One region of the Pseudomonas sp. ZY71 genome, then DNA from elsewhere that is predicted to be linked to it. Evidence: predicted binding sites of a transcription regulator. Region 1 holds the regulator's gene; the other holds the start of a gene.
The links. The regulator FliA, encoded in region 1, starts transcription of late flagellar genes. The targets are predictions, from matches to a motif close to CTAAAGTTTNNNNNNNNNNNGCCGNTAA.
Positions count from the first base shown of each region.

Region 1 (5,412 bases):
CCGCGTCCACCGCGAACTGGCCCTTGCCGTGCAGTTGATCGAGCAACGACTCGAACTCGGCATCGGTGATTTCATCGCTCGCTGCTTCAGCGGCCGTTTGCGCAGGCGCAGCAGCGGCCGGGGCTTCAGCTTCAGCCTTGACGGCGTTCAGCGAATCCAGCAGTTGCTCAAATTCGTTATCGGTGATGTCGCCCGAGTCGCCTTCGACGACCAGTTCTTCGATCATCTCGGCCACTGGCGAAGCCGGGGCCGCGTCCGCCGATTGCGGTTCGGCCAGACGCGCCAGGGCGGCCAGCAGTTCCGGGGTGGCAGCGGTGATCGGAGCACGCTCACGAACCTCAGTGAACATGCTGTTCACCGCGTCCAGTGCTTCGAGGACAACGTCCATCAGTTCTGCATCAACGCGACGCTCACCCTTGCGCAGGATGTCGAACACGTTTTCGGCGATGTGACAGCACTCCACCAGCTCATTGAGCTGAAGGAAGCCGGCGCCCCCTTTTACAGTGTGGAAACCGCGAAAAATTGCGTTGAGCAGATCTGCGTCATCCGGACGGCTTTCCAGCTCGACCAGTTGTTCGGACAGTTGCTCAAGAATCTCGCCGGCCTCAACCAGGAAATCCTGAAGGATCTCTTCATCGGCGCCGAAGCTCATTAATGGGGTGCTCCTACAGGTCTAAAAACCCAAAAAACCTAAAATTCCAAAACACTAGAACCCGAGGCTGGATAACAAATCGTCCACATCGTCCTGACCGGACACAACGTCTTCTCGTTTATCGGCATGAATCTGCGGACCTTCACCCTGCGAGAGATGTTTTTGTGGATCTTTTTCTGCAAGCATCGCGGCGCGGTCATGTTCGATGCCCGCAAAGCGGTCGACCTGACTGGCCATGAGCACGAGTTTGAGCAAATTGCTTTCGACTTCGGTGACCAGTTGGGTCACACGCTTGATCACCTGACCGGTCAGGTCCTGGTAATCCTGGGCCAGCAGGATGTCGTTGAGATTGCTCGACACCGCACGGTTGTCCGTGCTGCTGCGTGACAGAAAACCGTCGACCCGGCGCGCCAGTTCACGGAACTCTTCAGCTCCGACCTCGCGACGCATGAAGCGCCCCCAATCGGCGCTCAAAGTCTGGGCTTCGTCAGCCAGACCATTGACCACCGGCGTGGCGCTTTCCACCAGATCCATGGTGCGGTTGGCCGCGGCCTCTGTCAGCTTGACCACATAGCCCAGGCGTTCGGTGGCGTCGGTGATTTGCGACACTTCCTCGGCCTGTGGCATGTTCGGGTCGATCTGGAAGTTGACGATCGCACTGTGCAGTTCACGTGTGAGCTTGCCGACTTCCTGGTACAGGCCACGGTCACGGGTCTGATTGAGCTCATGGATCAGTTGCACAGCGTCGCCGAACCTGCCTTTTTCAAGGCTTTCGACCAGTTCGACCGCGTGTTTTTTCAGGGTCGACTCGAAATCGCCCTGTGAAGATTCGTTATGCTCCATAGCTCCCCCGCGCGTTCATCAGCCGATGCGTTCGAAAATCTTCTCGATTTTGTCTTTCAACGCCTGAGCCGTGAAAGGTTTGACTACGTAGCCGTTTACACCGGCCTGAGCGGCTTCAATGATCTGCTCGCGCTTGGCTTCTGCAGTCACCATCAGCACTGGCAGGTGCTTGAGTTTTTCATCGGCACGCACGTGGCGCAGCAGGTCGATACCGGTCATGCCCGGCATGTTCCAGTCCGTTACCAGAAAGTCGATGCTGCCGCTGTTGAGCACTGGAATGGCAGTCACGCCATCGTCAGCCTCGACGGTGTTGGTGAACCCAAGATCACGCAGCAGGTTCTTGATGATCCGCCGCATCGTTGAGAAGTCATCAACGATGAGGATTTTCATGTCTTTGTTCAATTCGACCTCCAAGCAGTCTTAAACGCGCCCAGCACCTGGACGCGCCACTTCAATCAATCGGCGCAGCACTCGAAGACTGTCTGGAGCACAACAGAGCAAGACCGGTGCCGTTCATCACCGCACCAGCCTCGTTCGCAGTGTCCCCACACTGCCTTCAGCGCGCTCGCCACTCCCCCAAACGCCCCCGCAAACGGGCCGCGCACTGGCTGTGTAACTGGCTGACCCGCGATTCACTGACGCCAAGGACTTCACCGATCTCCTTGAGGTTCAGCTCTTCGTCGTAGTACAGCGCCAACACCAGTCGCTCACGCTCCGGCAAATTGGCAATCGCGTCCGCCAACGCCGCCTGGAAACGTTCATCTTCCAGATCGCGTGACGGCTCAAGATGAGCACTCGCGCCATCCTCGTGCAGCCCTTCGTGTTCGCCGTCCTGCAACAGATCGTCGAAACTGAACAGGCGGCTGCCCAAGGTGTCATTCAAAATCCCGTAGTAATCGTCGAGACTCAATTGGAGTTCGGCCGCAACCTCGTGATCTTTAGCATCACGGCCGGTTTTAGCTTCAATTGAGCGAATTGCGTCACTGACCATACGGGTATTGCGGTGAACCGAGCGTGGCGCCCAGTCCCCTTTGCGCACTTCGTCGAGCATCGCGCCGCGGATTCGGATGCCCGCGTACGTTTCGAAACTGGCGCCTTTGCTGGCGTCATATTTGGTCGAGACTTCGAGCAGGCCGATCATTCCGGCCTGGATCAGGTCTTCGACCTGCACACTCGCCGGCAAACGTGCCAGCAAGTGATAGGCAATGCGTTTGACCAGTGGCGCGTAACGCTCGATCAGTTCGTACTGCGCGTCACGTGCCGACTTCTTGTAGTAGTTCATACCGCTTGCGGTCATAGCACGGGCCCTGCCGTTTGCTGCACGAGGCGCTCGACGAAAAACTCAAGGTGGCCACGCGGGTTGGCGGGCAGCGGCCAGGTGTCGACCTTCTGCGCGATCGCCTTGAACGCCAGCGCGCACTTGGAACGCGGGAAGGCTTCATACACAGCACGCTGCTTCTGCACCGCTTTACGCACGCTTTCGTCGTAAGGCACGGCGCCGACGTATTGTAGGGCCACGTCAAGGAAGCGATCCGTGACCTTGGTCAACTTGGCGAACAGGTTGCGCCCTTCCTGCGGGCTCTGCGCCATGTTGGCCAGCACGCGGAAGCGGTTCATGCCGTAATCGCGGTTGAGCAACTTGATCAGCGCGTAGGCGTCGGTAATGGAAGTAGGCTCATCGCAGACCACCAGCAACACTTCTTGCGCGGCGCGTACAAAACTGACTACCGAGTCACCAATACCCGCAGCGGTGTCGATCACCAGCACGTCGAGATTGTCGCCGATGTCGCTGAACGCCTGAATCAGACCGGCATGTTGCGCCGGGCTCAGGTGCACCATGCTTTGCGTGCCGGACGCGGCCGGGACGATGCGGATGCCACCGGGGCCTTGCAACAGCACGTCGCGCAATTCGCAACGGCCTTCGATCACGTCGGCCAGTGTGCGTTTAGGGGTCAGACCCAACAAAACGTCGACGTTCGCCAGTCCCAGATCGGCGTCCAGCAGCATGACCCGACGGCCAAGCTCTGCCAGCGCCAGCGACAAGTTCACTGACACGTTAGTCTTGCCGACGCCACCTTTGCCGCCGGTCACCGCGATCACCTGTACGGGATGCATGCTGCCCATGTTATTTCTTTACCTTGTCTTGCATAGACGGAGGCCACATTACTGGCTGCGCGTTCACAACCGGAACAATGCATGGCAGACCATCGATGTAGGTACAAAAACTGTTCATGAATACCTCAGCCTACCTGCTTGGTCGGGCTGTGATAGATATCAGCGAACATGTCAGCCATGGCTTCTTCGCTGGGTTCTTCCTGCATTTGCACGCTGACGGCGCGGCTGACCAGTTGATGACGGCGCGGCAGATGCAAATCATCCGGAATCCGTGGGCCATCGGTCAGGTACGCGACCGGCAATTCATGACTGATCGCCAGGCTCAACACTTCGCCAAGGCTGGCCGTTTCATCCAGTTTAGTCAGGATGCAGCCGGCTAGCCCGCAACGCTTGTAACTGTGATAAGCGGCGGTTAGAACCTGTTTCTGGCTGGTGGTTGCCAAGACCAGATAATTTTTTGAACGAATGCCACGCCCGGCCAGACTTTCCAGCTGCATGCGCAGCGCAGGATCACTGGCTTGCAGGCCGGCAGTATCGATCAATACCACGCGTTTGCGCAGCAGTGGATCCAGCGCCTGCACCAGCGATTGGCCCGGATCGACGTGAGTCACTGGCACATTGAGAATGCGGCCCAGCGTCTTCAGTTGTTCCTGAGCGCCGATACGGAAACTGTCCATGCTCACCAGCGCGACATTCTGCGCGCCGTATTTCAGCACATAACGCGCTGCCAGCTTGGCGAGCGTAGTGGTCTTGCCCATGCCGGCAGGGCCGACCATGGCAATCACACCGCCCTCTTCCAGCGGCTCGACTTCCGGTACGGCAATCATCCGCGCCAAGTGCGCCAGCAGCATGCGCCAGGCCTGACGCGGCTCTTCGATATCAGTAATCATCGCCAGCAGATCGCGCGACAACGGGCCGGACAGACCGATACGTTGCAGACGGCGATAAAGATTGGCTTGCGCCGGACGGCTGCCTTGCAGCTGATTCCAGGCCAGGGTGCCGAGCTGAACTTCCATCAGCTCGCGCAGGCTGTTCAATTCAAAGCGCATCGAATCCAGTGCACGCGGATCAACGCCGCCGGAAGACTGCGCCGGCGCCGGGGCCGGACGCGCCGGTGCGGCGTAAGTCGGCTCGCTCAGCGGTTCGGCAGCGGTCAGCGGCAGGCCAGCCGTCAACGGCAGCCCGGCGAAGATCTGGCGATTGCTATTGCCATCAGCTTCGCCACGCAGGCTCAACTCGGCCTGAGCGGTGACGATGCGCGACTGGGTCTTGCGCAGCTCGTCTTCGAGTTCCATGTTCGGAACCCGTGGCGCCAGGGCCGACAATTTGTAATCCAGTGCCGCCGTCAGCTCGACACCGCCGGCAATGCGGCGATTGCCAATGATGGCGGCATCAGCGCCCAGCTCATCACGAACCAGCTTCATGGCCTGACGCATATCGGCGGCAAAGAAACGCTTAACTTGCATAAACCACTACCTCAGCCGTTGGGCCCTACTGTCGCAACGATGGTCACTTGCTTGTTGTCCGGTATTTCCTGGTAGGCCAGCACATGCAATCCAGGGACTGCGAGGCGGCCAAAGCGCGAGAGCATCGCGCGGATCGGGCCAGCGACCAAAAGGATCACTGGCTGACCTTGCATTTCCTGACGCTGCGCCGCTTCGATCAGCGAACGCTGCAGCTTCTCGGCCATGCTTGGCTCCAGCAGAACGCCCTCTTCCGAGCCTTGTCCTGCCTTCTGCAGACTATTGAGCAATATTTGTTCCAACCTTGGTTCCAAGGTGATCACAGGCAGCTCGGACTCA
Region 1 is NZ_CP144274.1:1,813,604-1,819,015, reverse strand. Features, by position in the region: gene VY732_RS08065 (chemotaxis protein CheA) at 1-652, opposite strand, end outside; gene VY732_RS08060 (protein phosphatase CheZ) at 707-1,495, opposite strand; gene VY732_RS08055 (chemotaxis response regulator CheY) at 1,514-1,885, opposite strand; gene fliA (RNA polymerase sigma factor FliA) at 2,052-2,792, opposite strand; gene fleN (flagellar synthesis regulator FleN) at 2,789-3,619, opposite strand; gene flhF (flagellar biosynthesis protein FlhF) at 3,736-5,076, opposite strand; gene flhA (flagellar biosynthesis protein FlhA) at 5,088-5,412, opposite strand, start outside.

Region 2 (5,412 bases), 2.1 Mb from region 1:
GGGACAGTGAACTGACTTGATGACGCAGGCTCCAGCCGAATCATCCGCTTCATCTTCCACTCGAACGCCAGCGTCAAACTCACCGCCGCACACGCCAACCCCAGCGCCAACCCCCACCAGACGCCCGTCGGCCCCCAGTTGAGGTGGAACGCCATCCACCACGCCGCCGGTGCACCGATCAGCCAATAGCAGCCGAGCCCGACCAGAAACGTGGTCTTGGCATCCTTGAGCCCTCGAATGCAGCCCATGGCAATCGTCTGTGTGCCGTCGAACAACTCAAACCATGCCGCCACTGCCAGCAGGCTCACCGCCAGACGAATCACCTCGGCAAACGCCGGATCGTTGTGATCGAGGAACAACCCGACCAACTGATTCGGCAGCAACCAGAACACCATGGCGAAACCCAGCATGACCGCGGCGCCAAAGACGATCCCGACCCGCCCGGACATCCGTGCATCGCTCAATTGCCCGGCACCGTAATGCTGGCCGACACGCATGGTGATCGCATACGACATGCCCGCCGGCACCATGAATGCCACCGAAACAATCTGCAGGGCAATCTGGTGCGCGCCCAACTGCGTGCTGCCCATGGTGCCCATGCACAGCGCCGCGAAGGCGAACAAACCGACCTCCACCGCGTAGGTGCCGCCGATTGGCAGGCCGAGACGCCATAATTCTTTGAGATATTGCCGGTTGGGTCGCGACAAGCCTGCACGCAATGGATAAGCGTCATACGCCGGATGCCGACGGATGTGCCAGGCCAATGCCAACGCCATGCAGTTGGCAACGATTGCCGTGACCAGGCCGATCCCCGTCAGGCCCATTTTCGGCAGACCGAACATGCCGGTGATCAGCGCGTAATTGAGCAGGAAATTCGCCACCGTGCCGGCAAGGCTGATGACCATCACCGGGGTTGCCCGGCCGATTGCACTGGTGAAACCGCGCAGGGCCATGAAGCTCAAGTAACCGGGCAGGGCGAAGGGCAGGGCAATCAGAAATTGCCCGGCAGCGTTGACGTTGGTTTCGGTCTGGCCGAACAACAGCAACACCGGTTTCAGGTTCCACAACAGCAGCCCGGCGCCCAGCGCCATCAGCCACGCCAGCCACAACCCGGCCTGGGTCAGCCGTGCGGCGCCAATGATGTCGCCGGCACCTTTGCGAATCGCCACCAGCGTGCCGACCGCCGCAATCACGCCGATGCAGAAAATCGACACGAACGAATAGGTCGCCGCACCCAGTCCGCCGCCAGCCAACGCTTCCGGACTGAGGCGCGCCATCATTAAAGTGTCAGTCAGCACCATCAGCATGTGCGCCAACTGTGAAGCAATCAACGGCCCTGCCAGCCGCAGGATGGCCCAGAGTTCGGTACGCACAGGATGCTGCATGGTCATCACCACTCGATTTCAGAGGGAACAGGAGAGCGTTGATTCTCGGCGCTTGGCAGGCGTTGCACAAAGGGATAAAAAGGATGGATTGCATGAGTAAAACTCATCCTGATCAGATTCTGTCAGTCCGGCTGCATCCCGCTATAGGAGCTTTCTGTATGTCCCGTCGTCTTCCTCCCTTGTATGCCCTGCGCGCATTTGAAGCGGCGGCGCGACATAGCTCGTTCACCCGTGCGGCTGAAGAGTTGTCGATTACCCAGAGTGCGGTGAGCCGGCATATTCGAACCCTCGAAGATCACTTCGCCTGTCGGCTGTTTCATCGCAGCGGGCGCAATCTGCAACTGACCGAAGCGGCGCGTTTGCTGTTGCCGGGAATCCGCGAAGGCTTCGGTGCGCTGGAGCGGGCCTGCAATACCTTGCGCGCCGAAGACGACATTCTGCGCATGAAGGCGCCATCGACCCTGACCATGCGCTGGCTGCTGGCGCGGCTCAGTCGCTTCCGCCACTTGCAGCCGGGCAACGAAGTGCAACTGACCAGCGCCTGGATGGATGTCGATTCGGTGGACTTCAACGATGAGCCTTTCGACTGTGCTGTGTTGTTGAGTGACGGGCATTTTCCGCCGGACTGGGAGGCCAGCCTGCTGTTTCCTGAAGAGCTGATTCCGGTGGGGGCGCCTAACCTGCTGAACGATCAGCCGTGGGATCTGGCTCGGCTGGCCTGTACTGAGTTACTTCACCCGACACCCGACCGTCGCGACTGGCGCAGTTGGCTGGAGCAGATGGGGCTGTCCGATCAGGTGTCGCTCAAGGGCGGGCAGGTGTTCGATACCCTCGAGTTGGGGATGATCGCAGCGGCGCGCGGCTACGGTGTGTCGATGGGCGATCTGTTGATGGTTTCCGAGGACGTCGCGCAAGGACGCCTGAGCCTGCCGTGGCCAACGGCAGTCGCCAGCGGACTGAATTATTACCTGGTGTGGCCAAAAACCCGTCCGGGAGGTGAACGTTTGCGCCGCCTCAGCGACTTTCTGCAAGGCGAAGTCCGCGCCATGGAACTGCCGGATGTAAGACGCTTGAGCTGAAACGTTCGAGCCGCCACAATGCCGGCCTTGTGCCATAACCCTGCTGCTCGCTCAAGTATTCGGCTTTACCGCCGAATACGTGCATGTGGAACCGTCGTGCCGGTATCCACGATTCACCCCCCTATTAGAAAATTATCCGAGTCGAGATCAAGGAGGATCCCGTGGCTCGGCCAGGAGCTGTCCATGTCTCAACCTCGCGCTCGGATCGCCTCGCAGCTGGGCCTCGCGCTCGCTGTAATACTGGCGATAGTTATCAGTGGCAGTACGGTGTTCGCCTTGCGTTCGCTGGATTCCGCCAACCTCGCCACCCGTGAAGAGCATCTGGCCAGTGAGGCACGGCTGCTGGCCGACCAACTGAGTACCTTTCACGGCACGCTGCGTGAAAGCACCCAGCGCCTGAGCGGGTTGTTCGAGAAGCGCTTCAGCGCGGGTCTGAGCATTCACCCGAGTGAACCGGTGACGGTGGCAGGCACCCAGACCCCGGGCTTGCACCTGGGCAGCGAAGTCTTGAACAACAACTTCAAGGAAGTCGACGAGTTCAAGCAAATGACCGCCGGTGTTGCCACACTGTTCGTGCGCAGCGGCGAAGACTTCGTACGGGTCAGCACCTCGCTGACCAAACAGGACGGCACTCGCGCCATCGGCACCTTGCTCGACCACGCACACCCGGCCTACGCGAAGCTGATGGCAGGACAGGGGTATGTCGGTCGCGCCTTGCTGTTTGATCGTTCCTACATGACTCAGTACACGCCAGTGCGTGACGGCAGCGGCAAGGTGATTGCAGTGCTGTTCGTCGGCTTCGATTACACCGACGCGCAGAATGCCCAGTTCGATAACCTGAAGCGCTTCCGCATCGGCCAGACCGGCTCGCTGGCGCTGCTCGACGAGCAAAACAAATGGCTGGTCGCCCCGGCGGGTGTGCAGGCACTGGATCAGGCTATTCCGGTGATCAATGGTCTGGCGAAAACACCGGGCAAAGGTCAGTTCTGGGACGACAAGTCCGAGGATTTCTACAGCGTTGCCGTGCCTTTCGACGGCGGGCCGTGGTCGGTCGTGGCGAGCATGCCGAAAGCCGAGATTCGCGCGGTGACCTGGAGCGTCGGTACGCAATTGGCTATTGGCAGCCTGTTGGCGATGTTGTTGGCGGTGGGTTCCGTAGTCTGGTTGCTGCGCAGCAAACTGGCACCACTGAGCGATCTGGTACGTCAGGCCGAGGCCTTGGGCGCCGGTGATCTGAGCGTGCGTCTGAACGTCTCGAGCAACGACGAAATCGGTCAGCTGTCTCGCGCGTTCAATCAGATGAGTCAGGCTTTATCGACCATGGTTGAGCACATCCGTCGTGCCTCGCAAGAAGTTAACAGCCGTGCGCAGGCGTTGTCCGGTTTGTCCGGCGGTGCCTATGAGGGCATGGAGCAGCAGTCCGGCGAAATCACCAGCATGGCCGGTGCGGTGGAAGAGTTCAGCGCAACTTCGCTGAACATTGCCGACAACATGGGCGCGACCCAGCGTCTGGCGCAGGAAAACGCTCAGCAAACGCAGATTGGTCGCAGCTCGATGGAAGAAGCGTCGTCCTCGCTGGAGCAAATCGCTGGCGCCCTGAACAGCACCGCCACCGTGATCAACACCCTCGGTCAGCGTTCGCAGGAAATTGGCGGCATCGTCGGCGTGATTACTTCGATTGCCGAACAAACCAACTTGCTGGCACTCAACGCCGCTATTGAAGCCGCCCGTGCCGGCGAACAAGGACGCGGCTTTGCCGTGGTTGCGGATGAAGTGCGCAGCCTGGCCTCGCGAACTCGCCAGGCCACTGATGAAATTTCCAGCATGATCCACAGCATCCAGCAGGAAACCGGCAACGCGATCAGCACCATGGAACAGGGCAATGTGCTGATGCAGGAAGGTCTGTCGCGTAACGCCAATGTCGCTTCGGCGCTGGCGCGCATCGACGAACAGAGCCGTTCGGCGGGTCAGCAGTTTGCCGCGATTACCACGGCGACTCAGGAGCAGAGCAGCACAGCGACTTTGCTGAGCAGTAACCTGCAAAGCATTGCGATGGCCAACAGTGAGCAGCGTGAAGTGGTGTCGAATCTGGCCGTGACCGCCAAGGAACTGGAAAGCCTGGCGGCCGAACTGCGTCAGGAGGTTGACCGGTTCCGTTAAGACGCCGGCGCCTTATTGATACACCGAGAGGTCTTCACTGGAGTCGACCTCTCCCCATTCGCCGGTGTAGGCGACGGCTTCAATCTGTACACGACCGGCATCGATAACGCGTTGCAGGGTGTTGGTCATGTGCATGCTGTCACGTTGCTGCGGCGACAGTTCGGCACGCAGCCGCACGACTTCCGCCCAGCCTTCAGAAGTGAAGCGCAAAAGCCCCATGTATTGCCCCTGAACATCGTCCACCGATTGCGGCTTGTTGCCGATTTCGGCCAATGTGTGCGTGGCGCTCAGGCGAAAGGTTTCGGCATCCAGCAACGGGTCGCCGAAGCGCTCGGTCCACAGTTGCAACCAGTTGGGATCGTAGGTTACGGCCAGCGTTGCTTCGCAGTTGATCAACGACTGCACGGCAACAGGGCTGTAGAAAATATCCGAATAGCTGACGATGCACGGCTCGCCCTGAAGCCAGGACTCGGCGCAGGCCAGTGACGAAACCATGTTGGTTTCGGCCCAGCGCGGGTTGTGAAACTCGCTCAGACCACGCCCTGCCAGCAGCTCGCGCTTGTAGCCGGTCACCACCGCGATGTCGCTGATACCCGCTGCCCGCAATGACTCCAGCTGCCATTCCAGCAGCGGTTTACCGCGCAATTCGACCAGACATTTTGGACGTTCATCGGTGAGGCTTTTCATGCGGCTGCCACGTCCGGCAGCCAGAATAATGGCTTTCACAACAGGTCTATCCCGTGAGTTCTTCAGTGGATTCGGTTTCGCCAAACAGTTGCTGCAGACGC
Region 2 is NZ_CP144274.1:6,455,278-6,460,689, reverse strand. Features, by position in the region: gene VY732_RS28830 (NorM family multidrug efflux MATE transporter) at 1-1,385, opposite strand, end outside; gene VY732_RS28825 (LysR substrate-binding domain-containing protein) at 1,544-2,464, shown strand; gene VY732_RS28820 (methyl-accepting chemotaxis protein) at 2,648-4,624, shown strand; gene VY732_RS28815 (phosphocholine cytidylyltransferase family protein) at 4,637-5,350, opposite strand; gene VY732_RS28810 (gamma-glutamyl-gamma-aminobutyrate hydrolase family protein) at 5,358-5,412, opposite strand, start outside.
Region 2: a site for FliA is predicted at 2,515-2,542, ahead of VY732_RS28820 (methyl-accepting chemotaxis protein). Genes of this name have one in related genera too.